2 linked regions of the Chitinophaga caseinilytica genome follow. The protein of the gene in region 1 interacts with the protein of each later gene in a pairwise test. Links are inferred from orthologs where the notes say so. Each region holds a gene or a part of one and is shown on either strand. Other genes may lie near its edges.

Region 1 (14,951 bases):
GGAGCGGCATCGGCTATTCACAGTTCGTGGATACCATTCACCGTAATGTGCTTCCGGTAGGGGAAGTGAAATGTTCGTCGGAAGAACTGGCGAAGATGGCCGGCCTCCCCGATACCACAGGCTTCACCCGCACCACGCTCCTCGGGCTCGTGGCCATGCAGGAAGCCCTTCGCTCCGCCGGCATCACCAATGCCGCCGAAACCCCGACCGCCTTCATCAACGCATCCACCGTTGGCGGCATGTGCGACACCGAGAAAATCTATTTCGATATCCTCGACCCCCAAAAGGAAGGTACCTTCCTCCAGCTCATCGATACCCTCGATTGTGCGGACTGTACCCAGCGCATCGCCGACGAAACGGGCCTCACAGCATATGTCACCACCATCAGTACCGCCTGCTCCTCGTCGGCCAACGCGCTCATGTACGGCGCGCGGCTCATCCGCGCGGGGCTCGTAGACAGGGCGGTGTGCGGCGGGACAGAAGCGCTCACGCGGTTTACCATCAATGGTTTCAATTCCCTCAAGAATATCGATAAAAGGCATTGCCTGCCGTTCGACAATGATCGTAACGGTCTGAACCTGGGCGAAGGCGCGGCGTATCTCGTGCTGGAATCGGAAAGTTTCGCACAGCGCCGCAAAGCGAGGCCCATGGCCGAACTGAGCGGGTGGTGCAATACCAACGAAGCCTTCCATCCCACGTCTCCCTCGCCCGAGGGAGACGGTGCCTTCGAAGCCATGCGGAAAGCCCTGGAAATGGGCGGACTTACGCCGGCAGACGTGCAGTACGTGAATGTGCACGGCACGGCTACGTTGAACAACGACGTGTCGGAAGGCCGGGCGTTGGAAAGGCTCTTCGGCGACGAGGTGCCGGCGTTCAGCTCCACCAAGCCCTTTACCGGCCATACCCTCGCGGCAGCCGGGGCCATCGAGGCGATCTATTCCGTGCTGGCGATCAACCGGCAGATGATCTGGCCGAACCTCAACTTTACGACGCGCATGGAAGAGCTGCGCATCTCGCCGGAAACGCGCCTGCTGGAAGAATCGCCCGTGAAGAACGTGGTGTCCAACTCCTTCGGGTTCGGCGGCAACAATGCATCACTCGTGATCAGTAAATATGGAAATTAAGTGCTACATACAGGCCAGTGCGGCGATTTCCCCGCAACAGAGCTTTTCGGGGGATTATGTACCGCAGTTCCTCCCGCTCGAAGAGCGGAACCTCCTGCGCGCGCAGGAGCCGGGATACGCGGGGTTCATTCCGCCCAACAGCCTGCGCCGTATGAGCCGACTGCTCAAAATGGGGCTCACGGCGGCTTTGCAATGCCTTCGTAACGCCAACGCCCCCGTGCCCGGGGCTATCATCACGGGAACGGGCCGCGGCAGCCTGCAAGACACGGAGAAGTTCCTCCACGATATCCGCACTTACGAAGAAACGGCGCTCAATCCCACGCCGTTCATCCAATCCACCTATAACTCCGTGAACGGCCTCATTGCCCTGCAACAGCAGTGCACAGATTATAACAATACGTTTGTGCATAGGGGTTTCTCCTTCGAACACGCCCTGCTCGACAGCCTCCTGCAGATCCAGGAGGGCAATGCGGAAAGTGTGCTGGCAGGTGGTTTCGACGAAATGACGGTGGAGCATTTCTTCATCAAAAGCCGCATCGGCTACTGGAAAACCGCGCTCACCCAGCCGGCGGATTTGCTGGCGTCCCAAACACCGGGCACCATTGCCGGAGAAGGTGCTGTGTTTTTCCTCGTCGGCACGCAACCCGCGCCGGTCGAAGTGAAAGGCATACAGATGCTTTACAAGCCTTCGCCTGAACAGGTGGCTTCCGCGGTCGCACAATTCCTGCAAAAGCAGGGTGTGAGCGTAGGAGACGTGGATTTACTCGTCAGCGGCCGCAATGGCGACACGCGGTTCGATCATTTCTACGATGCTGTAGAAAACGTACTTCCATCTTCCGCTTCTAATATCTCCTTCAAACAATATTGCGGCGAATACGATACCGCAGGCGCTTTCGGGATGTGGACCGCCCAGCAGGAACTGCTTTCCGGCCGTCACAAAACGGCGCTGGTGTATAATCATTTCTACGGGGAACAGCATACGTTCATCCTGTTGCAAAAGCATTGACCCTTTCTGATGTAAAATTATTGAAAGCCGCATCGATCCTGCATCGCAGCGGCTTTTTATTGCGGGGGACATTGTTCCCAGGCGCCTGCTGGTTCCAATCTCAGGCTCGTTTCGCTTTCATGTACCAGGGAAATGTAATTCCGGCCATCAGCAGTACGAAAGGTGACGATGTACATAGGGGAGGGAACGGTTGCTTTTTCGAGTTTGATTAGCAGTGCTTCCTTTATTTCTCCGGCCTGGAGCAATGGAAGCAGGGTGAACAGGTTTTTGCGGGTGTAAGAAGTTGCGCGGAGGATAGCGGTTACTTTGCTGATATCTTCCGGGAAGATGTCAGAATAGGCGATGGCTTCCCGGATCTCCTCCCAAAGCGGCTGTTTCCTTACCTGCCATTTTTCCCGGTTGTACGTCCACGAAGTGGCGACGCCGGTAGCGAGGATGGAAATGAGCAGCACGAGCGACAGCACCCCGGCGGACAGGCAGATGCAGATGAGAATAAGGAACGTGGCGAAGAATATTTGCCAAAGCTTTGGTTCTCTTGCCTTGCTTTCGGAAAAAGTAGACCGGAACGCTCCGTAAATGAGAACGAAGTGAATCGGAAGCAATAGGAGCATGAGGGCTTGCATAGGTATGGGAATCGTATAGTTGAAAGATATGGAAATACTTGCATATAATGATGGGATAATGAATGTCGACGATTTTAAGACGTTTTTTCGAGGGCGGCTTCAATTCTGAAAAGCCTGTCTTCAATGGGTTTTAACCTGATCTCGATGAGGTTGAACCGGGTGTGGATAAGATCAAATTGATTTTCGATATCGTCAAATCGACCTTCGTAAGTGCAACTGCGGGATTCAACCGGATACGTTTTTTTGAGCTCCTCCGTTTTTTGAACGATAATATTCATGGCTTGCTGGATGCCGGCCTGCGAGGCGATGAGCGTTTCGATAAATTTCTGCATGAATTTTTCACACATGGAAGCAATGACAATTTTAAAAGTGATGGAAAACTTTTTCTGAAAAAAAAGCAGCGTCTCCAAATGAAGACGCTGCATATTGTATTAACAGAAGGATGCAGAACATGGGATGATTTGAGAATTGGACAAGGCACTGTCAGGCCATCGCGTTGTTCGGTTCCGTGTTGTAGCCCGACCACTGTTTGAGAAGATAGATGTCGCCTTCGACATGAGTGAACTTGGTATCCATCTTTTCTTCCAGGGTGTCGAACCGTTTGTCAACTTCGTCGAATCTTTTGTCAACTTCGCCAAATCTTTTGTCAACTTCATCGAACCGTTTGTCAACCTCGTTGAATCTTTTGTCAACTTCGTTGAATCTTTGGTCGGTTTTGGTTTCCAGCGCTTCAAGTTTCTCCTCTACGGCAACAATTCTTTCTAGCACCATATCGAATTGTTTGCTTTGGGCTTCAAAACCTTTATCAACCTTTCTCTCAAGGTCAATAAATCTGCCTTCAAGTGAATTAAATCTCCCTTCCAGCGCATTGAATCTTCCCTGAAAGGCGTGGAATTGGGAAGTCAGGGAATCGAATTTCATGTTTATTGAAAGTATGTTTTCAATAAGCAAATTCATCTTGGTGTCCTGTTGTGCCACAAAAGTCTGAAGCACTGTTACCATCGTTTGTGTCTGTTGTTCTGTCATGCATTCAAATTTTAAAAGTTATTGAATGCAGCGAATGTATTTTTTTCGGCTACACAAATATTTTTCCAACACTATTTTCCAAAAATTCTGGAAACGATATTCTCACAACCATCATTTCACCACCCTGAACACCGGGTACCGCATGAATCCCGGCTCGTTCCACGGCGATTGGCGATACACGAAATTCAGCTGCGCGGAACCGCTTTTTGCGAACGTGGAATCCCCGGCACGGCGCTCTTCCAATGCCTTCCGCACTTCGGGGTGCGACCGTAAAAATTCGCCCGCCGTGTCTTCAAACACATAAGACGAATACCCTTCCTTCTGCCCCAATATGGCGTCGAAGAAATTCCAGGCCAGGAAGGAATCCGCGCCCCCCGGTTCCAGCGTCTCCACCAAATACCGGTTGGCCACCTGGTCCATGGGAATATACCAATCCCCCTTCCGGAACGCGATCCGCTGTCTGGACGTTTCCGTCTTCACCCCGAAATGCAGATAATGCTTCTCATAGGGCGACGTCACCGTTTTGAAATCCTTGATGGTATACGTTTCCACTTCGATCGTGGTATCTCGCTGCAAACGGCGCATCTTCACCTGGTTTCCCTGCAGCAGCCCGATCACGGCCCACCACCCCTGCGGGATGATATACGCTTCCGGCCGCGTCACGAAATTGCCGGGCTCAAAGTGATTGAAGATGCGGATCTGCTTTTCGTAGGGCTTCGATCTGTCGTAAAACAGTCGTGGTAAACCGGACACTTCGCTCGGTTTGTAACCCGCCTCGAACCCTTTGAAAGTGTACCACTGCGGTTTGTTCATATCGGGCTCCCAGCTCAGGGGGAATTTTTCCTGCGTTTTGACTGCGGCTTTCGTGGCGTCGCGGAGGGCCTTGATCCGGGCGCTGTTCTCCGACGTGAACCGGATGAAACACTCCATGAGGGCGTAAGTGGCCTCCACGCGCTGTTTGTAAGGCTTCAGCATATGTGTTTCAGGCACAAACCCGAAAGTATGGAACAGGGTCGTGTAGCCGCTGGAATAACGGGGCCCGTCGGCGAAGGCGGTCCACCCACTGTCGGGCGTTGGCCCGAAATGGTTCACGTACGGCAGCAGATCGTACCCTTTTTCCTGCATCATTTTGTACAGCGCCGGTTCGAAGGTATCGTGGAGCCAGGCGCCCATGGGCCCGCCGAGTTTGCCGTGCTGGGTAGACAGCAAGGTCATAATATGCTGATAATCAGCTCCATTGCTGACGTGATTGTCTATGAAGACGTCCGGGTCGGTGAGGTGGTAGATTTGGTGGAAAGTGCTGGCATTGCGGGAATCGGCTTTGATGAAATCCCGGTTGAGGTCGAGGTTCTGGGCGTTTCCGCGGGAGCCGAAGGCGTCCGGGCCGTTCTGGTCTACCCGGTAAAATTCCGAGCGGTTGAGCGATCCGCCGATGTTATATAGCGGGATGATGGCGAGGGTCACGTTGGCGGGGAGCTTTTTTTGCCCAGGCAGATGTCGCGCGCGAGCATCATGGTGGCGTCTATGCCATCGGGCTCGCCGGGATGGATGCCGTTGTTGATGAGGATGATGCGCCGGTTTTTGCGGTGCAGGCTCGCATAATCGAAGTCGCGGTCGGGCGACAGGGTCACCAGGTGCAGGGGGAATCCGGCGTCTGTAGACCCGATTTCGCGGATATGGAGCTGTGGGAAGCGGCGGACGAGCATCTTCCAGTAATCGATGCATTCGGCGTAGGTGACGGTTTCCCGGGCGCCGGAGCGTTCATATTTTGTGGTAAGGTCTTGAGCCTGAGTGGTTTGGAACGATGCGGCCAAAAGGGCTGCCAGGGCGAGGGGGCGCCATTTGCGGTTTAGACTGTTGAAAATCAATGGTTAATGATTTGATTGTTAGGAAGGTGGTGTAAATATACGGCAATAGGGGGATTCCTTCAGGGGTGGGGTGGATATTTGAGCAGGGGGGCGGGAGTACGGGAAATGAAAAAAGCCCTTCCCGTATTGCAGGGAAGAGCTGATTTATTAGTTTAACAGCCTGATAATTAAGCGAGCGCGTTTACCTTCAGGGTAAGCTTGCTTTTCAGGTTAGCTGCTTTGTTCTTGTGGATTACGTTACGTTTAGCCAGCTTGTCAATCATTGACAGCACTTCCGGGAGGTTCTCGGTAGCGGCTGCCTTGTCGGTCAGCTTCTTCAGATCCCGCATGGCATTACGGGTAGTTTTCCCGTAGTAACGGTTACGTTCATTACGCGCTCTGCTCTGACGTACGTCTTTTTTCGTTGCTTTATGGTTTGCCATTGTATAAATTTCAAGTTTCGGACGGCAAAGGTATGTTTTATCTTTGGATAAACAAAAATAAAAACCGGGAATTCGGTATTTGGCCGGACTTCCCCTTTCCTTTGTTCTGCAAAGATGTTAAAAAAAGTGAAATCCGGGCCATGTTTTCCACCCTGTAAATCCGGTAAAAAGCCCGTAAAATCCCAAATCTTTAGCGATATTTGCAATCCCGTAACACTTTTTTCTTGTTATAGGTTAAAGCAGAATTAAAGACCAAGCTTAAATTCGTTGTAAATGAAGGACTTTTCGTTTGTCACCAACTCGCACCCGGCGTACATAGAATCGCTGTACAATGCGTACCGCGAGGATCCGGCCTCGGTAGACCCGGAATGGATCAAATTTTTTGAAGGATTCGACTTTGCGGTAAGCAACGCGAACGGGAAAGCGGGTGCGGCGGCAACCGGCACCACTGCGCTGGGAGTATCGAACGAACAGCTGACGAAGGAACTGGGCGTTTACCGCCTGATCCAGGCCTATCGCAAAAAAGGCCACCTCATCGCCAAAACCAATCCCATCCGCGAAAGAAAAGACCGGCACGCCAATCTTGACCTCGCGCACTTCGGCCTCACCGACGCCGACCTCAAAACGGAATTCTTCGCCGGCCAGATCGTTGGCCTCGGCAAGGCTCCTCTCGAGAAAATCGTTCAGCATGTAAAAGAAATCTATGCCGGCAAAGTAGGCATCGAGTTCACCTATATCAACGATCTGAAAAAGATCGAATGGCTGCAAAAGGAAATGGAGACTACGCTCCGCAAACCCCTCGCGGCCGACCAGAAGAAGCGCGTGCTCACCAAACTGAACCAGGGCGTGATGTTCGAGCAGTTCCTGCACACCAAGTACATCGGCCAGAAACGCTTCTCCCTCGAAGGCGGTGAAACCACCATCCCCGCGCTCGACGCCATGATCAACACCGCCGCAGAATACGGCGTGAAGGAAGCCGTGATCGGCATGGCCCACCGCGGCCGCCTCAACGTGCTCGCCAACATCCTCGGCAAAACGTACGAACAGATCTTCTCCGAATTCGAAGGCACCGCCGTCCCCGACACCACCATGGGCTCGGGCGACGTAAAATACCACCTCGGCTTCCGCGCCAGCATCCAGACGCCGGCAGGTAAGGAAGTGAATGTGCAGCTGACGCCCAACCCTTCTCACCTGGAAGTGGTAGACCCCGTGGTTGTCGGCTTCGCCCGCTCCAAAGCCGATGTCATCTATAACAGCGACTACGACCAGATACTCCCCATCCTCCTCCACGGAGACGCGGCCATCGCAGGGCAGGGCGTGGTATACGAAGTGGCGCAGATGAGCAAGCTCCGCGGATATTACACCGGCGGCACCATGCACTTCGTCATCAACAACCAGATCGGTTTCACCACCGATTTCGAAGACGCCCGCTCGTCCGACTACTGTACCAGCGTAGCCTCCATCGTGCAGGCGCCCGTTTTCCATGTGAATGGCGACGATGTGGAAGCCACCGTGAAAGTGGCCGAGATCGCCACGCGCTACCGCCAGGAATTCAATTCCGATATTTATATTGATATGGTGTGCTACCGCAAGCACGGGCACAACGAGGGAGACGATCCCAAGTTCACCCAGCCCAAGCTGTACGAAGCCATCGAAAAACATCCCAATCCCCGCGAAATCTATTCCCGCGAGCTCATCGCCAATGGCGACGTAGACGCGGCCATCGCGCAGGAAATGGAAAAAGCTTTCTGGAAAGACCTCCAGGAGCGGCTCGATAATGTAAAGCAACACCCGCTTCCCTATAAGTACCAGGCCCCTGAGGTTTGGTGGCAGGAACTGCGGAAATCCACGTCGGAAGATTTCGTCAAATCCCCCGACACCGCCATTTCCAAAGCCGACCTCGACAAACTCTTCGCAGATATCATGGCCATCCCCGAAGGGTTCAAAACGCTTCGCAAGGTGGATAAACTGCTCAAGGACAAACAGAAGCTGTTCGCCGAACAGGGGCTGCTGGACTGGGCTTCGGGCGAATTGCTGGCGTATGCGAGCATCCTGCAATCCGGTAAGGACGTGCGCCTCAGCGGGCAAGACGTGAAGCGCGGTACTTTCTCGCACCGCCACGCCGTGCTACGCAGCGAGGAAAACGACGAAGAATACAGCCGCCTGAGCCGCATCGGCGACAACCAGGGCAAATTCCGCATCTATAATTCCCTGCTGAGCGAGTTCGCCGTGCTGGGCTTCGAATACGGATATTCCATCGCCACGCCTAATGCACTGACCATTTGGGAAGCACAGTTCGGCGATTTCATGAACGGTGCGCAAACGCTCATCGATCAGTTCATCACTTCCGCCGAAACCAAATGGCAGAAGCAGAGCGGGCTGGTGATGTTGCTGCCGCATGGTTACGAAGGGCAGGGCCCCGAGCACTCGAGCGCCCGCCTGGAACGTTTCCTGCAGCAATGTGCCGAATACAATATTTTCATTACCAACTGTACCACATCGGCCAGCTTCTTCCATGCTTTGCGCCGCCAGCTCGCGCTGCCGTTCCGCAAGCCGATGATCAACTTCTCGCCCAAAGCCAACCTGCGCCACGTACGGAGCTACAGCCCCGTTACCGATTTCACGCAGGGCGGGTTCAAGGAAGTGCTGGACGATCCGTTCATCACCGAACCGGCAAGGGTGAAGAAAGTGCTGCTTTGCACCGGCAAGATGTATTTCGACCTGAGCGAAAAGCAGATGAAGGAAGACCGGAAGGATGTGGCGGTAGTTCGCCTGGAGCAGCTGTATCCGCTGCCGATCGCGCAACTGGAGGCCATCCAGCAGAAGTACAAGGGCGCAACGTGGTTCTGGGTGCAGGAAGAGCCCCTGAACATGGGCGCCGCGGGATTCCTGCAGATGAACCTCAAACAGTTCAACTACGGCGTTATCTCCCGCAACCCCAGCGCCGCCACGGCAACGGGTTACGGCAAGGTCCACGCCCAGGAGCAACAGGAAATCATCGACACCGCATTCAACATTTAAGCATAAAGTAAAAGAAAAGGAAGCCGCGCTAACCGGAATCCCCTTAATTTTACCCATGAATTTTTAACGTTACATTTTACGGGAGGGTTATACACATGATTATCGAAGTTAAAATACCTCAGGTAGGAGAATCGATCAGCGAAGTTACCATCGCTAAATGGCTGAAGAAGAACGGCGAATTCGTGCACCAGGACGACGTGCTCTGCGAGATGGAGTCCGAAAAAGCCACACTGGAACTGACCGCCGAAAAATCCGGCGTGTTGAAGATCGTGGCCGAAGAAGGTGCCACCATCAACATCGGTGACGTAGCCGCCACCATCGACACAGACGCAACGGAAGGCGTAACGCCGCAACCTGCTGCTCCGGCAGCAGCAGCACCCGCCCCGGCACCGGCGCCCGAAGCCGCCGCACCGGCCGCACCCGCCGCGCCCGCGTCCAACAAAGGCACGATCGATATCAAGGTCCCTACCGTTGGGGAGTCCATCAGTGAAGTAACCCTCATCAAATGGATCAAACAAACCGGCGATTATGTGGAAAGGGATGAAGTGCTCTGCGAGCTGGAATCCGAGAAAGCCACCTTCGAGCTGAATGCCGAAGAAGCCGGTGTCCTCAAAACCATCGCGAAAGAAGGCGATACGCTGCTCATCGGCGACGTAGCCTGCCAGATCGATACATCCGCCGCACGCCCGGCCGGCAAGGCCCCCGCGCCCCAGGCCGCCCCTGCAGCACCGAAAGCCGCTCCCGCCGCGCAACAGGCCCCGGTCACTTCCATCCCCAACGATGTGAAAGCCAGTCCCGTTGCCGCCGCCGTGCTCGCCGACAAAAAAGTGGACCCCGCCAGCATCAAAGGCTCCGGCGCCCATGGCAAGATCATGAAAGACGACGTGTTCGCCGCCCTCCAGAACCCCGGCGTGGCCATCGGCCAGGAACTGTTCTCCCGCGCAGACCGTCGCGAGAAAATGAGCAACCTCCGCAAAACCGTTTCGCGCCGCCTCGTGGAAGCGAAAAACACCACGGCCATGCTCACCACGTTCAACGAGGTAGACATGACCAACATCATGGCGATCCGCTCCAAATACAAGGAAACCTTCAAAACCGCCCACGGTGTGAACCTCGGGTTCATGAGCTTCTTCACCAAAGCCGTTTGCTTCGCCCTGCAGGAATTCCCCGCAGTGAACGCTTACATCGACGGTGACGAGATCATTTACCACGACTATTGCGACGTTTCCATCGCCGTATCCGCCCCCAAAGGGCTCGTGGTACCGGTGATCCGCAACGCCGAAAGCCTCGGCATGGCAGACATCGAGAAGAAAGTGGTGGAACTCGCAACCAAAGCGCGCGACAGCAAACTTACCATGGACGAGATGACCGGCGGTACCTTCACCATCACCAACGGTGGTGTGTTCGGCTCCCTCATGAGCACGCCCATCATCAACATCCCGCAATCCGCCATCCTCGGCATGCACAAAATCCAGGAACGCCCCATGGCCGTTAACGGCCAGGTCGTGATCCGCCCCATGATGTACGTTGCCCTCAGCTACGACCACCGCATCATCGACGGCCGCGAATCCGTAAGTTTCCTCGTTCGTGTGAAAGACATGCTCGAAAATCCCGAACAGCTCCTGTTCGGCAAGGATCCCAGTGAAAGCACTGCTGAAAGTATAATTACCGTAATTGTATATCGAAAAAAGGGCGACCGCAATGGTCGCCCTTTTTATTTGGATCATTTCTTCCGGAGGAAATTGACCGTCGGAGGCCTGCCCGTCCACAGTTTCAGCGTATCCCCGGAGAATGTGTACGTCGCCGGATCTTCGGTGATGACGAACGATTCCGGTTTGGTGAAATACATTTTACATGCCGGCCCGTCATTGAATACGGCCGAAAGCGCATTCCCCGATCTGCTGATCACGATATTGGTTTTCCCGCTTTCGCTCCTGAACTGCCCGGTGTATTTCGTCATGAGGTTATCGGGTATCGAATTGAGGAGGGGATAGTTTTCCGCGATCTGGAAATCTTTCCAGCCATACACCTCCGCCAGGGCCCTTGTGATTTCATCCATGATGAGATAATTATTGCAATTGGTCATGATCACAAATCCGTTGCCGCCTTCCATCGTACCGTAATACATACTGGCAAATCCCCAGTTGCCGCCGTTGTGGTTGAACCAGCGGTCGTTGAATTTAAGGAAAGTGCCGAGGCCGGAACTTTTGTCCAGGTACGGCGTGAGGCGTTTTTGCGTCATGGCCTGCGACAATACCTTCGCCGATTTCCCTTCTTTGGACAATTGTGTTTCGATGATGTACTTCGCCAGATCGGTAGGGGTAGTCCACAGTCCGGCGGCGCCCTGCTCGGGATACACATGATATTTCCCTTTGACGGGCTTTCCGTCGCGTTCGTACGCCGTGGCTAAGATCGCGGCCTTGTTTGCAGGCGGCGGCTGGTTGAAGAAGCTCTGCGTCATGCCCATGGGGTTGAGCACTTCGCGCTGGAGATATCGCTCGTAAGGTTCGCCGGTAACGGTTTGCAGGATCAGTTGGGTCACAACTGTACCACCGCCCGAGTATTGCATTTTTTCACCGGGCGCGGCAAAAGGCTTGACTTCACTCGTGTTCGCGGGTTTCTGGCCCAGTAGGATTTGTTCGGGCGTGGGCAGTTTATCCGTGGTTTCGTATCCCGGGAAACCGTGGATGGTAAGCCCGGCCGTGTGGCTCAGCAGGTGCGCCAGGGTGATGGTCCCTTTGCTGGAATCGGGGTGCCAGGTTTTGAGATAAGTATTGATATCCTCGTCCAGCTTCAGTTTCCCGTCCTGCACCAGCTTCAGGATAGCCACACCGTTGAGCGATTTGCTGATGGAAGCGGCCTGGAAGAGGGTTTCGGTGGTGACGGGGCGTTTTTCTTCCTTGTCGGCATATCCATAACCTTTCGCCCATTCCACTTTGTAATTCCGGATGACAGCCACGCTGACACCGGGAATTTCCAGGGCTTTGAGCCGGTCTTCGATATTGAACCGCAAGGGTTGCTGGCCTTCGAACGTAACCCAGGGGCTGAGGCTGTTTTCCACACGGCGCTGGTTTTCCTGCGCGCTTTGTGCGAATACGCCCAACGGAAGGAGGAGGCATAACAGGGTTTTGAGGAATTGCATGGTGGGGGATTTTCCATGAAATTACGGTTTTCATTACACGATCCGCCGCAGTTTGATCCGCTTGATAAGGTGAAGAAGGAAAGCGGGACGTTTGGGGAATTGCCGGGAGGGTACATCAAAAAGGGCGGCACAAACGGCCGCCCTTCCTATCTTTTGGGGAATGCAGATCAATCTTTCTGGCGGACGTGCCGGAATTCGCGCCCCCTGAACTTCAGGACCACCGCGTCTTTCTCCACCACGAACATGGCCGGCAGTTCGGTGATGACAAAAGTGTTGGGCGAGGTAAAGTAGACCTTGCAGGCCGGGCTTTGCTCGAATGTTATGACGAGCCCATCGCCGGAGGGTTGGATCTTCAGTTGCTGGTCGTTCATTTTATATGTACCTGGACAGGCGTTTTTTACGCTGTCTGAAGGCGCGGTGGGTTTGAGGGTTTCATGCGGCATAAGGTCCGTCCACCCATACACCTCCCCGATGCTGCGGACGATTTCGTCGATGATGAGCGAATTGTCCGAATTGGTCATGATCACCAATCCGTTCCCGCCTTCCACGCTGCCATAGTAAGTGCAGGAAAAGCCTTCATTATCGCCGGAGTGCGCGAACCACTGCTTGCCGGGCGTATAAAAAACACCGAGGCCCCCTTCTTCATTGAGGTACGGCGTCAGGCGCGTTTGCGTCATGGCCTGCGATAACACTTTGGCCGATTTTCCTTCTTTCGAGAGTTGTGTTTCGATGATGAATTTGGACAGGTCGAGCGGGTTGGTCCACAAGCCTGCGGCGGCCTGTTCGGGATATATATGGTATTTTCCGGGAACACGTTTGCGGTCGCGGTAATATCCGCTGGACAATTGTTTCGCCTTATCCGGGGCGGGCGGCTGGCTGTAAGTGCTGGCCGTCATGCCCATGGGGTCCAGTACTTCGCGCTGCATGAACTGGTCGTACGGTTCCCCGGTAACGGTGCTGAGGATGAGTTGGGAAACGGTGGTGCCTCCGCCGGAATACTCGAGTTTCTCGCCCGGTGCGAACAGCGGTGTTACTTTTTGCGTGTTGGCGGGTGCCTTGCCCTGTAAAATCTGTTCAACCGTAGGCCGTGGCTGGCCGGCTTCATACCCCGGGAAACCGTGCACGCTGAGGCCGGCGGTGTGGCTCAGGAGGTGCGCCAGGGTGATCTTTCCGCGGCTGGTGTCTGGATGCCAGGTTTTCAGGTAAACGTTGATATCTTCATCCAGCTTCACTTTCCCCTGCTGCACCAGTTTCAGCTGGCCGACGGCGTTAACGGATTTGCTGATGGAAGCGGCCTGGAAAAGGGTTTCGGTAGTAACGGGGCGATTTTCTTCCTTATCGGCATATCCATATCCTTTCGCCCATTCCACTTTGTAATTCCGGACCACGGCGATGCTTACGCCGATGATTTCGAGGGCCTTCAACCTTTCTTCGATGTTGAATCGCATGGGTGCCCGGCCTTCGAATTGTACCCAGGGCATGAGGTTGTTTTCTACCCGGCGCTGGTTTTCCCGGGCGGTTTGCGCGAATGTGCCCAGGGGAAGCAGGAGGCAAAACAGGGTTTTGATGAATTGCATGGAAGGGGATTTTTCCTAAAATTACGGTTTTCACTATACGAATGACGGCAGTGTGATCAACCGGTAAAGGCCGGTTTCGAAATGCGGCATTCGCGGGATAGGTTTATCTTTGCGCCCATGACGCGATGGGAAAATTACCTCCGGTCGGCCGCAGCCGTGCTGGAAGAATACGATGGCAGCGTGCCGCTGCACCATTTTCTGAAGCAATTCTTCAAATCGAGGCCCCAAATGGGTAGCCGCGACCGTAAAACCGTCCAGCAGCTGGTTTACCGCTATTACCGGCTGGGCCGCTGGCAAATGGACATGCCGGTGGAAGACCGCCTCCTGCTGGCCACCTTCCTCTGCGAAACGGCCCCAGACGCCATGCTGGAATCCCTGCGCCCGGAATTCGCCAAACACATTTCGGCGCCATTGGCTGAAAAACTGGCCATCGCGCAGCTGGACTGGGACCCCGCCGCCGTATTCCCTTTCCCCGATCACCTGTCGCCCTCCATCGAGGCAGATGCGTTCACCCGATCCTTCTTCCAGCAACCCCGCCTCTTCATCCGCGCACGCCCCGGTAAAAAGAAAGCGATCGTCAAACAGTTGGAACAGGCCGGCGTCGTATACGCGACCGTCGGAACAGACGCCATCGCCCTTCCCAACGGCACCAAAACCGAAGCCATCCTGCCGGAGAAAAGCTGGTACGAGATACAGGACCTTTCTTCCCAGGAAACCGGGCTGCGGTTCCATCCCAAAGCGAAGGAATATTGGTGGGACTGCTGTGCCGCCAGCGGGGGCAAATCCATCCTCCTGCACGATCACGAGCCGGATATCCGCCTGCTGGTGAGCGACGTCCGTTCATCTATCCTCGATAACCTCCGCAAACGCTTTGCTGAAGCGGGAATACGGGATTATGCGTCGCGCACGCTCGATCTTACCGATCCCGGGCTCGGCGGCCATTTGCCGCATACATCTTTCAACGGCATCATCCTCGATGCGCCGTGTACCGGATCCGGTACCTGGGGCCGGTCTCCGGAGAACCTGTATTTCTTCGAAGCGGCGAAAATCGCGGAGTATGCTGCGTTGCAAAAGAAGATCGCGAAGAACGTGTCGAAGTTCCTGGCGCCGGGGGGAACGCTTGTTTACATTACCTGTTCGGT
Region 2 (14,517 bases), 2.1 Mb from region 1 along the record:
TACAATTATTATGACAGCAAAGCCCTCACCGCGGCGGTGTACGGTTTTATGGTGGATAGCCTCCGGAAACAGGTGGAATTCGGGCTCAACCGGGATGTAGCCTACGTATTGGGGACGGGTAAAAATGCCGCTTTCGTGCAACAGGTGAACGCGGCGGAAGGGTTCTTCAAAAAGCTCATCCCGCTGGAACATCCCCGGTTCGTTATGCAATACAAACTGAAAAGCAAACAGGAATATATTGATAAATATCTTACAGCGTTTGATATCTGATGATCAGCGCCATTGACCGATCGTATCCCTCGGCTCGGCGCAATCCGCCTTCCCGCCGTAGGGATTGGCGAGCGCCGCGGAATCTCCCAGCCAGAAAGCCCCCTTTCCACCGAAAGCCTCCCCGCACCAGTAATGATATTTCACCCCATTGACCGGCCCCGTTTGCTGCAGCAGGTCGTACAACAGCTCGGAAGCCATCCAGAACGACTGCCGCCGGCCTTCCAGTCCACCATCTTCCAGTACCATGGCCGTCAACTCCGCCGAAATGCTGCCCGCATTCAGTTCCAGGGCGCCGGCATGTGCAGAATCCAGGCCGGAGCGGTATAAAGGGAGGCTATCGAGCCGCTGGCGCATGAGCCTTGCCGCCGCGTCGGCCAGCAGCGTGTCTTCTTTGGCCAGGGCGTCTGACAAAACTTTGTACCCGTCCATCACCCCGCGCAGCGAGTCTTTCAGCACCGCAGGGACGGTGATCCCCCTGAATTCCACGACCGGGTTCTCCCCTTCGCCGGCCGGCGCTTTCACAGGTTGCGTGCAGGCCGCGGCGGCCAACAGTATCATCCATCCCCCCGACCATAATTTGCTGCCCATACATTCCTTGTTTTCAACAAATATAGATGGAATAATTTGACTATCTTTGCGGGTTTAATATCGATTTCAACATGCTCATCGCACTGCAGGACATTACTTTCGAATTCGGCGCAAGGACCATCGTAGAAGACAGCACCTGGCACATCGTACCCGGCGACCGGGTCGGCCTCATCGGCCTCAACGGGACCGGCAAATCCACGCTGCTGCGCATTATCAACGGAGAATACACCATTTCAAAAGGCAGTCTCAATAAAGGGAAAGACACGACCATCGGGTTCTTCAACCAGGACCTGCTCAGCTTCGAATCCGACGAATCCATCCTGAACGTGGGCATGACCGCCTTCGAAAAAGCGGTGAAAGTCGAAAAGGAGCTCGAGGAAATGACCCGGCAACTGGAAAATTCCGAAGACGAAGCCCTCCTGATGGCGTATAGCGAAAAACTGCATGAATTCGATATCCTCGACGGCTACAACATCCGTCACAAAACCGCTACCGTACTGGAAGGCCTCGGCTTTTCCACCGCCGACCTGGAGCGGCCCTACAGCGAGTTTTCCGGCGGATGGCGCATGCGCGTGCTGCTGGCCAAACTCATCCTGCAACAGCCGGACGTGCTGATGCTCGACGAACCGACGAACCACCTCGACCTTCCCTCCATCGAATGGCTGGAAAGATATCTCAGCAATTACGACGGCGCCGTGATCATCGTATCGCACGACCGTTTCTTCCTCGACCGCATGGTGAATAAGATCGTGGAGCTGTACCAGCAGGAACTGCACCACTACGCCGGCAATTACGAGGATTATGAAGTAGAAAAGGCACTCCGCCGCGAGCTGCAACAGCGCGCATTCGAGAACCAGCAGGATTACATCCGCCAGCAGGAACGCTTCATCGAACGGTTTAAGGCCAAAGCCTCCAAGGCCGCGCAGGCACAATCGATCATGAAACGCCTCGATAAACTGGAGCGCGTGGAGCAGGTAGATAACGGTCCGTCGAAAATCAGGATGAACTTCAGCGTAGACAAAATCCCCGGCAAAATACTCTGCACACTCAACGGCGTGTCTAAAGCATACGGCCCGTTGCGCATCCTTCAGAACGCCCGCGCCGAAATCAACCGCGGCGACAAGATCGCGCTGATCGGGGCCAACGGTAAAGGTAAATCGACCCTCCTGCGCGTGATCGCGGGAACGGACAGCTTCGACGGGGAACGCATTCCCGGGCATAACGTGGTACCAAGCTTCTACGCGCAGCACCAGCTGGAATCCCTGCATCTGGACAACGAGATACTGGAAGAGCTGAAAAGCTGCGCCAGCGGCAACACGGAAATGGAGCTCCGCGGTCTGCTGGGGGCATTCCTGTTCCAGGGCGACGATGTTTTCAAAAAGATCCGCATCCTTTCCGGTGGTGAAAAAGCGCGCGTGGCGCTGGCCAAGGTGATCATCAGCAAGGCGAATTTCCTGCTGCTCGACGAACCTACGAACCACCTGGACATGAACTCGGTAGACATGCTCATCGATGCACTGGGCAAGTATGAAGGCAGCCTCGTGCTGGTGAGCCACGACCGTTATTTCGTCAGCAAAACGGCGAATAAAATTTGGGAGATCGTGGATGGCGAGATCAAGGAATTCGACGGCACGTACGGCGAATGGGAAGAATGGAAGAAACGCATGGCCGCTAATGCGCAACCCGTGAAAGCTGAAAAGGAAAAGAAAGCCGCTCCCGCTCCCGCCCCGGTTCAGCCCAAAGCACCGGTCGATAATAACCTGAAGAAAGAGCTCCAGAAACAGCAGCGCCAGGTGCAGAACCTGGAAAAGCAGCTGAGCGATCTGAAATCAAAAGTAGAAAAACTGGAAGCGGACATGGCCAACCCGGACATTTACGCAGACAAAGTGAAGTTCAAATCCACCGAAATCAGTTACAAATCGGCGGCTGCCGAGCTGGCGAAAGCAACCGGCGAATATGAGACGGCTTTCGAAAAGGCGATGGAGCTGGAAGATAAAATCCAGGGATAACCCACTGCTTTTAAAATATAACGGTCCTCCCCGCCTTGGCTGGGGAGGATTTTTTTGCAAAATATTGGCTTTCAGTAAGCGGGGATTCCCACCGTCAACCTTAATTAAAACTTAACCTCGTAAAATTGGCATTGCTGCGGGAGTTCTTAATTTTTGGAGAAACGAACCCGCAAATTGAAACCGCCCCTTCCCATCCGTTGCCTCGTTATCCTGGTCTTGCTCTGGACCGGCTGCGGGCGCAAAGGCGATCTGCCTGCGCCGGCGGAACGGGATTCCATTCACCGTTATAACCAATGGATACTGGACAGTATGCGCCGGTTTTATTTATGGTCGGAACAGCTGCCCGCCAATCCGGAAATGCAACTGGCGCCGCCTGCATTTTTCCATGCATTGCGAAACCCATCCGATCCCTTTTCGTGGATCGTGCGGCAGCCGGGCCTCCCCGTTCCCGAGGGCACTTTTTACCATTATGGTATTCATTTTGCGCTGATACAACATCCTGGCTGGACGAAAGGACTGACGGGTGTGATGTTGTACGTCAGCAGCGGCAGCGCGGCGGAACGGGCGGGATTCAGTCGCGGCGATTATTTCCTGGCAGTGAACGGTTCGCCCATCCGCAGTCGTGAAGCGGCTGTATTACAGGCTTCATCCGGCGATGTATCGATCACCCCGGCGAAAGCGGAGGGCGGCGTACTAATGGAAATGACGCCCCGTCAACTGGCGCCTTTGCCTGGTGGCAGCGCGCTGCTGTCGTCGCCGGTAACTTTTCTGCATGATGGCGTGCGCACCATCTATCTTGCGTACCGTTCCTTCCAGGAATACGGCGACCCTTCGCTCCTGGAAACCTTCCGGAAAATAAGGAACACCGGCGCGCAGGAGCTCATTCTCGACCTGCGGTACAACGACGGCGGCTCCGTGGCCACCTGCGCCAAGCTGTCTGCCCTCCTGGCGCCCGCGCTCCGGGGCAGCGATACCTATATCAAATTTGAAGGGAACCGGCTGACGGGGCGGTTTTCGCGCACGCTGGCTGAGATACTGCGCACATCCGGCCAGGCGGCCGGCAGCACGATGGAAACGCTGGAAGCTGCGAGGCTCCCGCTCAGGAGGGTTTTCATCCTCACCACCCGCGCCACCGTTTCCTCCGCCGAACTGCTCATCAATAACCTCAAACCCTGGACGGAAGTGATACACATCGGCGATACCACTTTCGGGAAAGACCTGGCCGGGTTCATCCTGTCAAGCAGCCAGGTGCCCTGGAAAATCCAACTCATCGCTTACCGGTTATTCAATGCGCGCGGAGAAGGCGCGTACCATGACGGGATTTTACCAACATACAAAGTGAACGAATTACAGCACCTGCCGCTGGCGCCCATGGCTGCCGCGGAAGACGCGCTGACCGGGAAGGCGCTGTCGCTCATTTATCCCGGCCGCTACCGAAGTCCGCCAGATGCGCGGAACGCTTCCATGAAAGCGGTTTACAGTAGCCCGCATATCCAAGCCGCCGGTGCATCCTTCCCCATCATCCACCAAGATTGAAACGCATGCCTGCAGAGAAAGACATCATTTTCCGACAGTACTTCCAACGTACCTATCCGCGCGTAAAAGCCTACCTGGCCACTGTGATCGGGGCGAATATGCATGCCGACGACATCGCGCAGGAAGTGTACATCAAGCTATGGAAGCACTGGGACCGCCTCACGACGCCCGAGCCGCCGGATGCGCTGCTGTTCACGATCGTCAGGAATACGATGATCTCCCATTTCCGGGCGCGCCGGCTGCCCATGCAGGAGCTCGGCGAAAGGCACGATGAAACTTCCGCGGCCGACAGCACCGCTTCTTCCCTGCTGGAAAAAGATTACCTCGCCATTTACGAAAGCACCCTGCGCACGTTCCATACCGCCAAACAGCGGTGTTTCCGCATGCATTGGGACGATGGCCTCACCTACCGCCAGATCGCGGAAATGGAAGGCATCTCCGCCAAAACCGTGGAGCGCCATGTCAACGAAATCCGTAAGCTGCTGCGCACCCGGCTGGATGTCCAGGTATTGTATGTATTGGTGCTGCTGCGGTCTGCCGGCGACTTAACGTTATGGTAACACGGAAAATGTCTGTCACCCTTCCCTATTAGCGTATTACTGTCATGAACGCACAACAGATCCGCATATATCTCCGCTCGCTATCCGGCGGAACGCTCGGCGAAGCCGCGAGAAAGGCTTTGCTGGAGCGGCTGGAGGCGCTGGAAGACGATGAGCTGGACCTCATTTTCCCGGAAAGGGAATGGACGGAAACCGTGCCTGCCTTCGTTCCGGAAAGCGAGCAGATTGAAGTGTACAGCAGCATTATGGCACAGGTAAGGCCCAGGGCCAGGGTCCGTCGCATGACCTGGTTACGGGCCGCCTGCGCGCTGCTGTTCGTTGTTGCGGGCACTTTGGCCACCCTGACCTGGTGGCAAAGTATAGAAGAAAGCCAGCAGGCCGTGGCCGTACAAACACGCTGGATGCAGTTCAGCACCGGTGCGGGTGAGCACCGGCTCGTGACACTGTCCGACAAAACGCGGATCTGGATAAACGGCGCCACCACGCTGGAAGTCCCGGAAACCTTCGATGCCCGCCACCGCGCCCTGCGCCTGCTGGAAGGTGAGATTTTCGTGGAAGCGGGTATCGATCCTTCCCGCCCTTTCCGCGCGGAAATGGACAGTGTGAAAGTGGATGTGCTTGGCACTTCCTTCAACATGCGCAATTACCATAACGATCCCGGCGCCAGCGTATCCGTTGCCACGGGAAAAGTGGCCATGCGGCATAAAAGCATTTCCCTCATCCTGACGCCCGGTAAAACGGGGATTTGGTCGAAGCACGACGGGAAACTCGTGCCAGGCAAGCCCTCCGGCAAACCCGGCAGCTGGAAGCAACGGGAATTCCATTTCGACGGGGAAACGCTCGGCGAAGCCCTCGACGAACTGGAACACGCTTTCGGGTACCGATATTACACGAAAGACAAACGGCTGCTCATGCGCCCCGTCAAAGCCTCGTTCCGCGACCAGCGGCACGGCGACATGCTCCGGGTATTGGGCAGCATGGGGCGCTTCCGGTACCGGCAACAAGACAGTCTTATCATCATCACCGCCATTTCTCACCTGCCATAATTTAAAAACAGAATTTACGCATGAATGCATTTGTACCATTTTTCCTCCGTGCGGGGAACAGGGGTTTCCTTGCCCTGGTCCTGTCGTTGCTGCCGGCTTTCGCATTCGCCTGGCAGTCGGAGCAGAAAATCGATGTGAAGCTGGAAAAATCCACCCTGAAGGATTTGTTCAACTACCTGGAAAGCAAGACCGGGTACACGTTTAATTACTTTCAGGATGAAGTGGATCTCCGCGCCCCCGTGACCGTCAACCTCCGGCAGGCCACCCTGCAGCAAACGCTCCGTGAAGCCCTGGCGCCCACGCTTTACGGGTTCAAGATCGACGGGCGGTCGGTAATCATCGCCAGGAAGGCCGTGCCGGCGAAACAAGCTACCGGCAGGTTGTCTGGCGTGCTGGTAGACGCCGGTTCCGGCGATCCGCTGGCGGGTGCCACCATCATGGCGGGCAACACGGGCCAGGTCACCGACATCGCCGGGAAGTTCCTGTTCGAATTGCCGGAAGGATCGTACGCGCTGCAGGTCCGCTACATCGGCTATCAACCCAAGAAGATCAATGACGTGAACGTGGCCGCCGGCCAGACGCGCACCCTCAACCTGACGCTGCAGCCCGCCAAAGGCACGTTGCGCGGCGTGGAAGTGGTTTCGTCCGCCAATAAGGAATCTATTTCATCCCTATACGCCAGGCAGAAAAATAACGCCGCCGTGAGCGACGGGATCAGCGCGGAACAGATCCGCCGGACGCCCGACAACAACGTGGGCCAGGTGCTCAAGCGCATCAGCGGGCTTACCGTGCAGGATAATAAATTCGTTATCGTCCGCGGGATGAGCGAAAGGTATAACAACATGTTGCTGAACGGGTCTTCCCTCCCCAGTACGGAGCCCAACCGCCGCAATTTTTCTTTTGACATCATTCCCAGCAATCTGATAGACAATGTGGTGGTCAACAAAACCGCCACGCCCGATCTGCCCGGCGAGTTCACCGGCGGCCTCGTACAGGTCAATACGCTCGACATTCCGGCGTCGCCCTTTTTGCAGGTGCTGGCCGGTACGGGTTTCAATTCGCAAAGCACGGGGAAGGAATTTCTCAGCACGCGCCGCCTCCAAAGCGATTATTGGGGCGCGCCGGGCAAGGAGCGCCTTTGGTTCGACCGGCAATGGAGCAGTACGGAATTCGCGAAGCTTTCCGAAAAGAGTGACCAGGCAGGGCTGAACGCCATGAACGGAAAAATCCCCAACTTCTACGGCCTCCGCAGTTTTACCGCCAAGCCCATGCAGCAGTACCAGCTGTCGATGGGCGGCAGCAAACGTTTTTCAGGGAACAGGACGTTGGGGCTCGTACTGGCCGGCACGTACCGTCATGAAGAAAACATCGAGACCTTCGATGCCTGGTTCCGGCAAAGCCCCACTATCGTCGACAACGGCCGCCAATTCAATTTTATCTCCGCCGTGGGAGCATTGGGAAACCTGGCTTTTCAGACACCGAAGCACAAACTAGTGTGGCGGAATGTGTACAATAACCGATTTACCCATGAGAACATCGTGCAGGTAGCGGAAGATAAAAGTCGCGCCGGGCGCTCGCACGAATACATCTCCATCGTGGAAGCGGGGCGCCTTTTCCAGACGCGCCTCGAAGGCGAGCATAAACTGGGGCAGCACCTCAAACTGAATTGGTTCGCCGACCATGCCACCGTGAACAAGGAACAGCCGGACACCCGGTATTCCGTGGGCGACAGCCTGGGCATCGATCCAAAAACAGGCCTCCCCCTGCTCATGTACCAATATTCCCGCCTGCAGACATCCACCATCAAGGAAGGCGGCCTTTATGCCAACCGGCTACAGGAAAAGAAAAGGAACATCGGTGGCGATCTCACCTTCCCCTTCCAGTTCGCGGGGCGGGCGCAGAAGATCAAAACCGGGTATTGGGGCACTTTCCGGAATGCGGAATACGCACAGGTGATGCTGGCGCCCACTTCCGTTGGGATGAACAACCCCGACCGGATCCGGATCGCCGACTCGCTGGGGTATGGAAAGCCGGATTATGAAGTGTTCAAACCGGAAAATTTCCGCGCGGGATATTTCACCTATTTCCCCACCACCACTTCCGGTCTTGATGCGGCAGACCACTACGACGGAAAACAGGCGCTGCATGCCGGATACCTCATGGCCGACGTAACACCGTTGCCGAAACTGCGCGTCATCGCCGGCGTAAGGATGGAAAGCAGTAAAATGGACGTGCATACCTATACGCGCATCGTCCAGGGCAGCACGGTCAGGGCTAAAGACACCACCATCAGCTACCGCGAAACCGACTGGCTGCCTTCCGTCAATATCGTATACCAGTTAACGCCCCAGCTCAATATCCGCGGCGCTTACAGCAAAACGCTCGCCCGCCCCGATTTCCGCGAACGCGCGTCCTTCATGTATTACGACCTTAAGCTCCGGCAAGACGTGAAAGGCATCCAGGGGCTGGAATACAGCCGGGCGCATAACGCCGACCTGCGGTTCGAATGGTATCCCAGCCCGGTGGAAGTACTGGCGCTCACCGTATTCTACAAGAAATACGATAAACCGGTGGAAACCGTCAGTTACGTTTCTGCAGACAACCGCTACGGCGTTTTCTACTTCAACCTGGAAAGTGCCGTCAATAAAGGGCTGGAACTGGATTACCGGCATTCCTTTTCCTTTATCAGCAAAACCTCCGGTTTCTGGAAAAACCTGTTCCTGACCGCCAACCTCACGGTGATGGACAGTAAGGTGACCTATGACAACGAGAACATCCAGCTGGTGGCGGCCGGGCATCCGCCGAAGCCTTCTACCGACTCCACGAAGAACGAGCGGAAACGCCCGCTGCAGGGGCTTTCTCCCTACATCATCAACACCGGGCTTTCCTGGCAGGGCACGTATTTCGGCGCAAACGTCACGTTCAACCGGTTCGGCAGAAGGGTGATTTTCGCGGGGCTGGACGATTATGACGACACGTACGAAAATCCCCGCAACCAGCTCGATCTGCAACTGAACGCCCGCCTGTTGAAACAGCGGATGGAAATCAGGCTGAACGTGGCCGATGTCCTCAATCAATACTATATCGATTATTTCAATAAATATCCGGACGCCCGTCCACCGCAAAGCCCGCCGAATATCGAGTACAGCAATACCGACGATCCGAAGGGAATGGGATACAACCCCGATTCCGACTGGAAGCTAAAGCGGACGCGCAAGGGGACCAACTGGTCGATGACGGTGAGTTACCGGTTATGATTTCGCAGTTATTCATCATGATAAACCCGACAAGTTAACGACATCAAAATTGCACCATGAAAAAGCACTATTTATTGATGGCCCTGGCAGCTACCGCATTTGCTGCATGTAAAAAAGACGGTCAAAAGCCGCAGGACGACCGTTCCCTGCTGGCCGGTACCGCCGCTGCCGTTTGCGAACCCTGTCAAACCGCTCCCAAAGACCTCCCCGATGTTATCAGCGGCAACCGTACCCTGTATGCAGATACCTGCTACATCCTGGACGGCAAAACCTGGGTGAAGAATGGTACCCTCACCATTCAGCCCGGTACGGTAATTAAAGGCGTGAAAAAAGCCACTGCGAGCGACGCTTCCGCGCTCATCGTTACCCGTGGCGCTACGATCAACGCCGCCGGTACGGCAGATTGCCCCATCGTGTTCACTTCCAACGAAACTACCAAAGCCCCCGGCGACTGGGGCGGTGTAGTGGTGTTGGGCGACGCGCTGGTGTGCACCACCACCGGTACCGCACAGATCGAAGGGATCAATCCCGTGATCGTTCCCGCAGGTATCGACTATACCTATGGCGGCAATATCGCCAGCGACAATTCCGGTACCCTTTCTTACATCCGCATCGAGTATGCCGGCGCCGTTATCCAGGAAGGTAATGAGCTGAACGGCCTTACCCTGGGCGGCGTAGGTTGCGGTACAACGCTCGATCACGTAGAGGTGATGTATGGCGCCGACGACGGATTCGAGATCTTCGGTGGCAACGTGAACGGCAAATACCTGCTGGCACTGGCCAACAACGACGATCAGTTCGATTTCGACTTCGGTTACAAAGGCAACCTCCAGTTTATCGTTTCCGTGATCAAGCCTTCCGTAGAGTATGCGGCCAACAACTCCAACGGTATCGAATCAGACGGCGGCCAGGTTTCCAGCTGCTACAGCCGTCCGGTTATCAGCAACATGACGATCGTAGGCGCTCCGAACTGCACCGTAACCAGCGCCAACCAGCTGCTGAACGGCGCCCGTTTCCGCAACAACTCGCTGTTCGCCATGCGCAACTCCATCATTTACGGTTACCCCACCGCTGTTCGCCTGGAATCTACCCCGACGATCAACTCTTACAACAACAGCGTGCTGTGCGGTACCCGTACCGATTCCAGCTACTTCTTCAACAACGCCGTACAGGCCTGTGTAACTGCATTCGCCACTTTCACGCCGCATGCTTCCACCACGAGCAACACCGTGGCCGGCCTGAACCTGACAGACGCGTTCCCGGCCATCTTCGCCGAGTACTTCGACGCGCTGACGGCTTCGCTGGCGCCTGCCGGGGCACCGACGAGCAACGGCACGAACTTCTGTGGCCTGTCGCCCCTGAACTGCGCTTTCGCTTACAATTCCACCACGTATAAAGGTGGTGCCCTGGACGCTTCCGGTAATTACTGGCTGGGAGATTCCTGGATCCGTTTCTAAAAAATCATCCGCATGATGAATAACCGGAAAGGGCGGATGCACGTCCGCCCTTTCTTTCCCATTCCGACAATACGACACATGAAAAAATACATCCTTTTCCTGCTGCTGCCTTTCCTGTGCCTGGCTGCCTGTCAGAAAGACGGCGAGGCGGTACCGCAGCCCGAGTTCTACCAGCTGACGCTGTCCTGGTTCTTTACCCCCCACGCGGAAACCGCGTTCCAGGTGATCGTGGATGGAACGGTGGTTACCGATAGCCTGCTGTTCAACCAGGGACAGAATTTCGCCAGCAAGCTCATCCCCGGGCCGAGCCAGGGATTGAAGCACCTGGTGCTGAAAGTGACCGGAACAGACAGTACCGTGCTCGACACTTCGGTGATGGTCAATGGAAAAACGAGCTACCAGTTGCTGGCGATCAGTCCGGACGAAAAGCCCCGGATTTACCAGGGCGCCGGTTCCGGAACGGAGGCCGACCCTTCGCAGCCTTCCGCCGGAAAGATCCGTTATTATTACTACGATACGCAATTGCCCGAAGAAGTGAAAATGGTCTTTTACCGCGTGAACCTGGGCGTGCGCCCCATCGCTGCGGAAGAAACGCCGTTTGGCGAACTGCGCCTGAAGCGGGGGGAATTCTCCCCGTACCTGGAGTTGCCCATGACCGTGTATGGGCGGAACACCACTTATCTGTTCAAACTGATCGATCCGTCTAACGACGCCATTATACAGGATATCGTCATCTTCCCCACGCCGTTTACGCGGACGAAAGGCTACAGCGAATCCATCTACGCCAACCGGCCGCCAACGGCCGACGGGCTGCCGGTATACAAATTCATTACATCCATTCTGAAGATGGGCGGACCGGAAGATCCTGTTCCGAGAAGGGACAAGTACCACGACCAGCCTTTGTTCCAGACTACCTGGTAAAACCCTGCCCCTGGATTTCCATTTCCAGGCATGGCGGCCCTTGACAGGGGGCCGCCTTTTCCGTTGGGAATGATGCATTTCGTCCGGTTTACCGCGCATTTCGTGTAATTCCGGTCCCGGTCAAATTGCGTACATTTATATTAACGGCGATATGGATATCCTGAAAACAATCACCCGGCTGCGGCTGCATCACGTATTCTTCTGGGTCGCGTTCTTTGTGGTGTGGATCACATTGCGGATAGACGATTACCCCGACCTCACGCCTACCGTGCTTGCGGGGCTGCTCAAGGTGCTGTCGCTGGCGGGCGCGGTGTATTTCTCCAATTACGTATTGATCCCGAAGTTCCTCTATACGAAGCGTTATGTTGCCTTTGCCGCGAGTTTCATTGCATTGGTGGCCGTTACGGGGTTTGTGGTGATCGAAGTGCTGAACATGATCCTGCGGCCTTATGCTTCCACCATCACACATTGGCCGAACGCTACTTTGAACAGCCAGTTGTACGACGTGTACATCCCCCTGTTTTTCATGGTGGGCGCGGCGGCGGGGATCAAGTTCTACATCGATCAGATCCGGACCGTTCACCGGTTGCAGAGCGCCCTGCGCGCAGGGGCCGAACAGGAATTGCAGTTCCTCCGTTCCCAGATCAACCCGCATTCGCTCTTCAATTCCCTCAACACGATCTATTTTCTCATTCATAAAGAAAATACGCTGGCGCGGGAAACGCTCCTCCGGTTTTCCGATCTGCTTCGTTACCAGCTCTATGAATGCAATACCGAAAAGATCGACATCGCGAAAGAGATTTCCTGCCTGGAGAATTACCTCGCCCTGCAAAGGCTCCGCCATGGCGCGCAGTACGAGATTCATTTCGGGAAGGGCGACGGGGTGAAGGATTTCGACATTGCTCCGCTTCTGCTCATGCCCTTCGTGGAAAACGCCTTCAAGCACATTTCGCATCGTGCGTCGAATGCGGTTCATATCCAGATGGAAAGGGAAAACGGGCGCTTCACGTTCACGGTGGAAAATACCTGTGAGCCCCGGCCGCAGGGCGCTCCGGGCGGCATCGGGCTCAGCAACGTAAAGCGGCGGCTGGAACTTTTGTATAACGGGAAACACGCGCTCAGCATCGTGCCGGGCACGCAGCATTTTGCGGTCACCTTAACCTTGCAGGTATGAAATTACAATGCCTCGTCGTGGACGACGAACCCCTGGCGCGACAGGGCCTCCGCGAATATATCGCCGACGTCAGTTTCCTGGAATGGGCGGGAGAATGCGGCAGCGCGCCCGAAGCGGCGGATTTCCTCCACCGCCAGCCAGTGGATCTCCTCTTCCTCGACATCCGTTTGCCACGGCTCAGCGGACTGGAATTCCTGCGCACCCTGCCGCAAAAGCCCCTCACCGTCATCACCACCGCTTATCCCGATCATGCGCTGGAAGGCTTTGAGCTGGATGTGCTCGACTATCTGCTGAAGCCCGTTTCCTTCGAGCGTTTCCTCAAGGCGGCGAACAAGGCTAAAGCGCAATTGAAAGCGGAGGCGTCCGACCATTTCTATATCAAGTGCGAACACCGGATCGAGAAGATACGGTTGGCGGATGTGCTTGTCGTGGAAGCGTTGCAAAACTACATCGCCGTGCATACCACGCAACGGAAATACATCACTTACCTCACGTTCAGGGCGGTGGAAGAATACCTGCCGGCGGAGCAGTTCATCAAGGTGCACAAATCCTATATCGTGGCCGCCTCGAAAATCGACAGCATCGAAGGCAATACGATTTCCGTGGGCGCGCACGAAGTGCCCGTGAGCCGCGCGCTGCGCGACGAAGTCATGGAAAAAATCCTGCAGAACCGCTATCTAAAGCGTTGAATCCCCGGCCGAAGGCAGGCGCCGCTTCCTGCGTTTATTGAAAAGCATCAGGCCTTTATCGATCCCCTTGCGCATTTCAGCCTGCTGCTCTTCGGGCAGGGCGATCACTTCGGCGCAGGCGTCGCTGCAGCATTTGCTGTACTTTTCCGCGCATTTTTCGCATTGGATGAATAAGAGGTGGCAGCCTTCGTTGGCGCAGTTGATGTGCTCGTCGCAGGGCTCGCCGCACTGGTGGCATTGGGAGATGATCTCGTCGGAGATGCGCTCGCCGAGGCGGTCGTCGAACACGAAGTTCTTGCCCCGGAATTTATTCGGCAGCCCTTGTTCGCGGGCTTTGTTGGAATATTCGATGATGCCGCCTTCGAGGTGGAAGACGTTGCTGAAGCCATGATGAAGCATGTACGCGGAGGCTTTCTCGCAGCGGATGCCACCGGTGCAGTACATGATGATGTTCCGGTCTTTATTGTCTTTCATCATATCCACGGCCATGGGGAGCTGTTCGCGGAAGGTGTCTGACGGCACTTCGAGCGCCTTGTCGAAATGGCCTACTTCGAATTCGTAGTGGTTGCGCATGTCGATGATCACGGTATCGGGGTCGTCTGCCAGTTCGTTGAACGCGCGGGCGTCGAGGTACTTGCCGCGGTTGTCCATATCGAAGGTGGGATCGTCGATCCCGTCGGCCACGATCTTTTCCCGCACCTTGATCTTCAATACCCAGAAAGATTTCCCGTTATCGTCTACCGCGATGTTGAGGCGGATGCCGTTCAGGAAAGGGATGGAATACAAATGATCGCGGAAAGCTTCGTAGTTGTGCTCGGGGATGCTGATCTGCGCATTGATGCCTTCGCTGGCCACGTAAATACGGCCAAACACCCCAAGTTCGTTCAGGGCCAGGTACAAGTCATCCCGGAAAATCTGCGGATCGGAAATTTTGGCGTACTGGTAAAACGATACCGTAACGCGGCGGAAGGTTTCCGCGGCCAACCGTTGCTTTAACTCGGTGGCTGATA

What was found.
Region 2: the proteins of WJU22_RS09565 (region 1) and WJU22_RS18055 interact in binary tests that used the Escherichia coli proteins (3 or more experiments, as listed by UniProt). The link is inferred for Chitinophaga caseinilytica from one-to-one orthologs.

Annotation. Positions count from the first base shown.
Region 1 is NZ_CP150096.1:2,254,474-2,269,424, forward strand. The notes cover bases 5,975-9,290. They hold WJU22_RS09565 (2-oxoglutarate dehydrogenase E1 component), read left to right. Parts: upstream 5,975-6,342; coding sequence 6,343-9,090; downstream 9,091-9,290. Other genes in these bases: rpsT (30S ribosomal protein S20), read right to left, coding at 5,975-6,069; odhB (2-oxoglutarate dehydrogenase complex dihydrolipoyllysine-residue succinyltransferase), read left to right, coding at 9,186-9,290. Outside these bases: WJU22_RS09525 (beta-ketoacyl-[acyl-carrier-protein] synthase family protein), read left to right, coding at 1-1,124; WJU22_RS09530 (beta-ketoacyl synthase chain length factor), read left to right, coding at 1,114-2,130; WJU22_RS09535 (hypothetical protein), read right to left, coding at 2,187-2,741; WJU22_RS09540 (hypothetical protein), read right to left, coding at 2,828-3,178; WJU22_RS09545 (hypothetical protein), read right to left, coding at 3,237-3,779; WJU22_RS09550 (hypothetical protein), read right to left, coding at 3,891-5,243; WJU22_RS09555 (M14 family zinc carboxypeptidase), read right to left, coding at 5,240-5,647; more of rpsT, read right to left, coding at 5,815-5,974; more of odhB, read left to right, coding at 9,291-11,084; WJU22_RS09580 (serine hydrolase domain-containing protein), read right to left, coding at 12,400-13,809; WJU22_RS09585 (Fmu (Sun) domain-containing protein), read left to right, coding at 13,927-14,951. UniProt on the Escherichia coli protein: E1 component of the 2-oxoglutarate dehydrogenase (OGDH) complex which catalyzes the decarboxylation of 2-oxoglutarate, the first step in the conversion of 2-oxoglutarate to succinyl-CoA and CO(2).
Region 2 is NZ_CP150096.1:4,391,244-4,405,760, reverse strand. What follows is about bases 517-3,398. They hold WJU22_RS18055 (ABC-F family ATP-binding cassette domain-containing protein), read left to right. Parts: upstream 517-929; coding sequence 930-2,867; downstream 2,868-3,398. Other genes in these bases: WJU22_RS18050 (S41 family peptidase), read left to right, coding at 3,042-3,398; WJU22_RS18060 (hypothetical protein), read right to left, coding at 517-858. Also shown: WJU22_RS18065 (SMUG2 DNA glycosylase family protein), read left to right, coding at 1-270; more of WJU22_RS18060, read right to left, coding at 274-516; more of WJU22_RS18050, read left to right, coding at 3,399-4,403; WJU22_RS18045 (RNA polymerase sigma factor), read left to right, coding at 4,409-4,963; WJU22_RS18040 (FecR family protein), read left to right, coding at 5,008-6,009; WJU22_RS18035 (TonB-dependent receptor), read left to right, coding at 6,030-9,266; WJU22_RS18030 (hypothetical protein), read left to right, coding at 9,323-10,723; WJU22_RS18025 (hypothetical protein), read left to right, coding at 10,802-11,644; WJU22_RS18020 (sensor histidine kinase), read left to right, coding at 11,796-12,818; WJU22_RS18015 (LytTR family DNA-binding domain-containing protein), read left to right, coding at 12,815-13,507; WJU22_RS18010 (rhodanese-related sulfurtransferase), read right to left, coding at 13,496-14,517. UniProt on the Escherichia coli protein: Genetic data indicate it may be involved in ribosome assembly or function.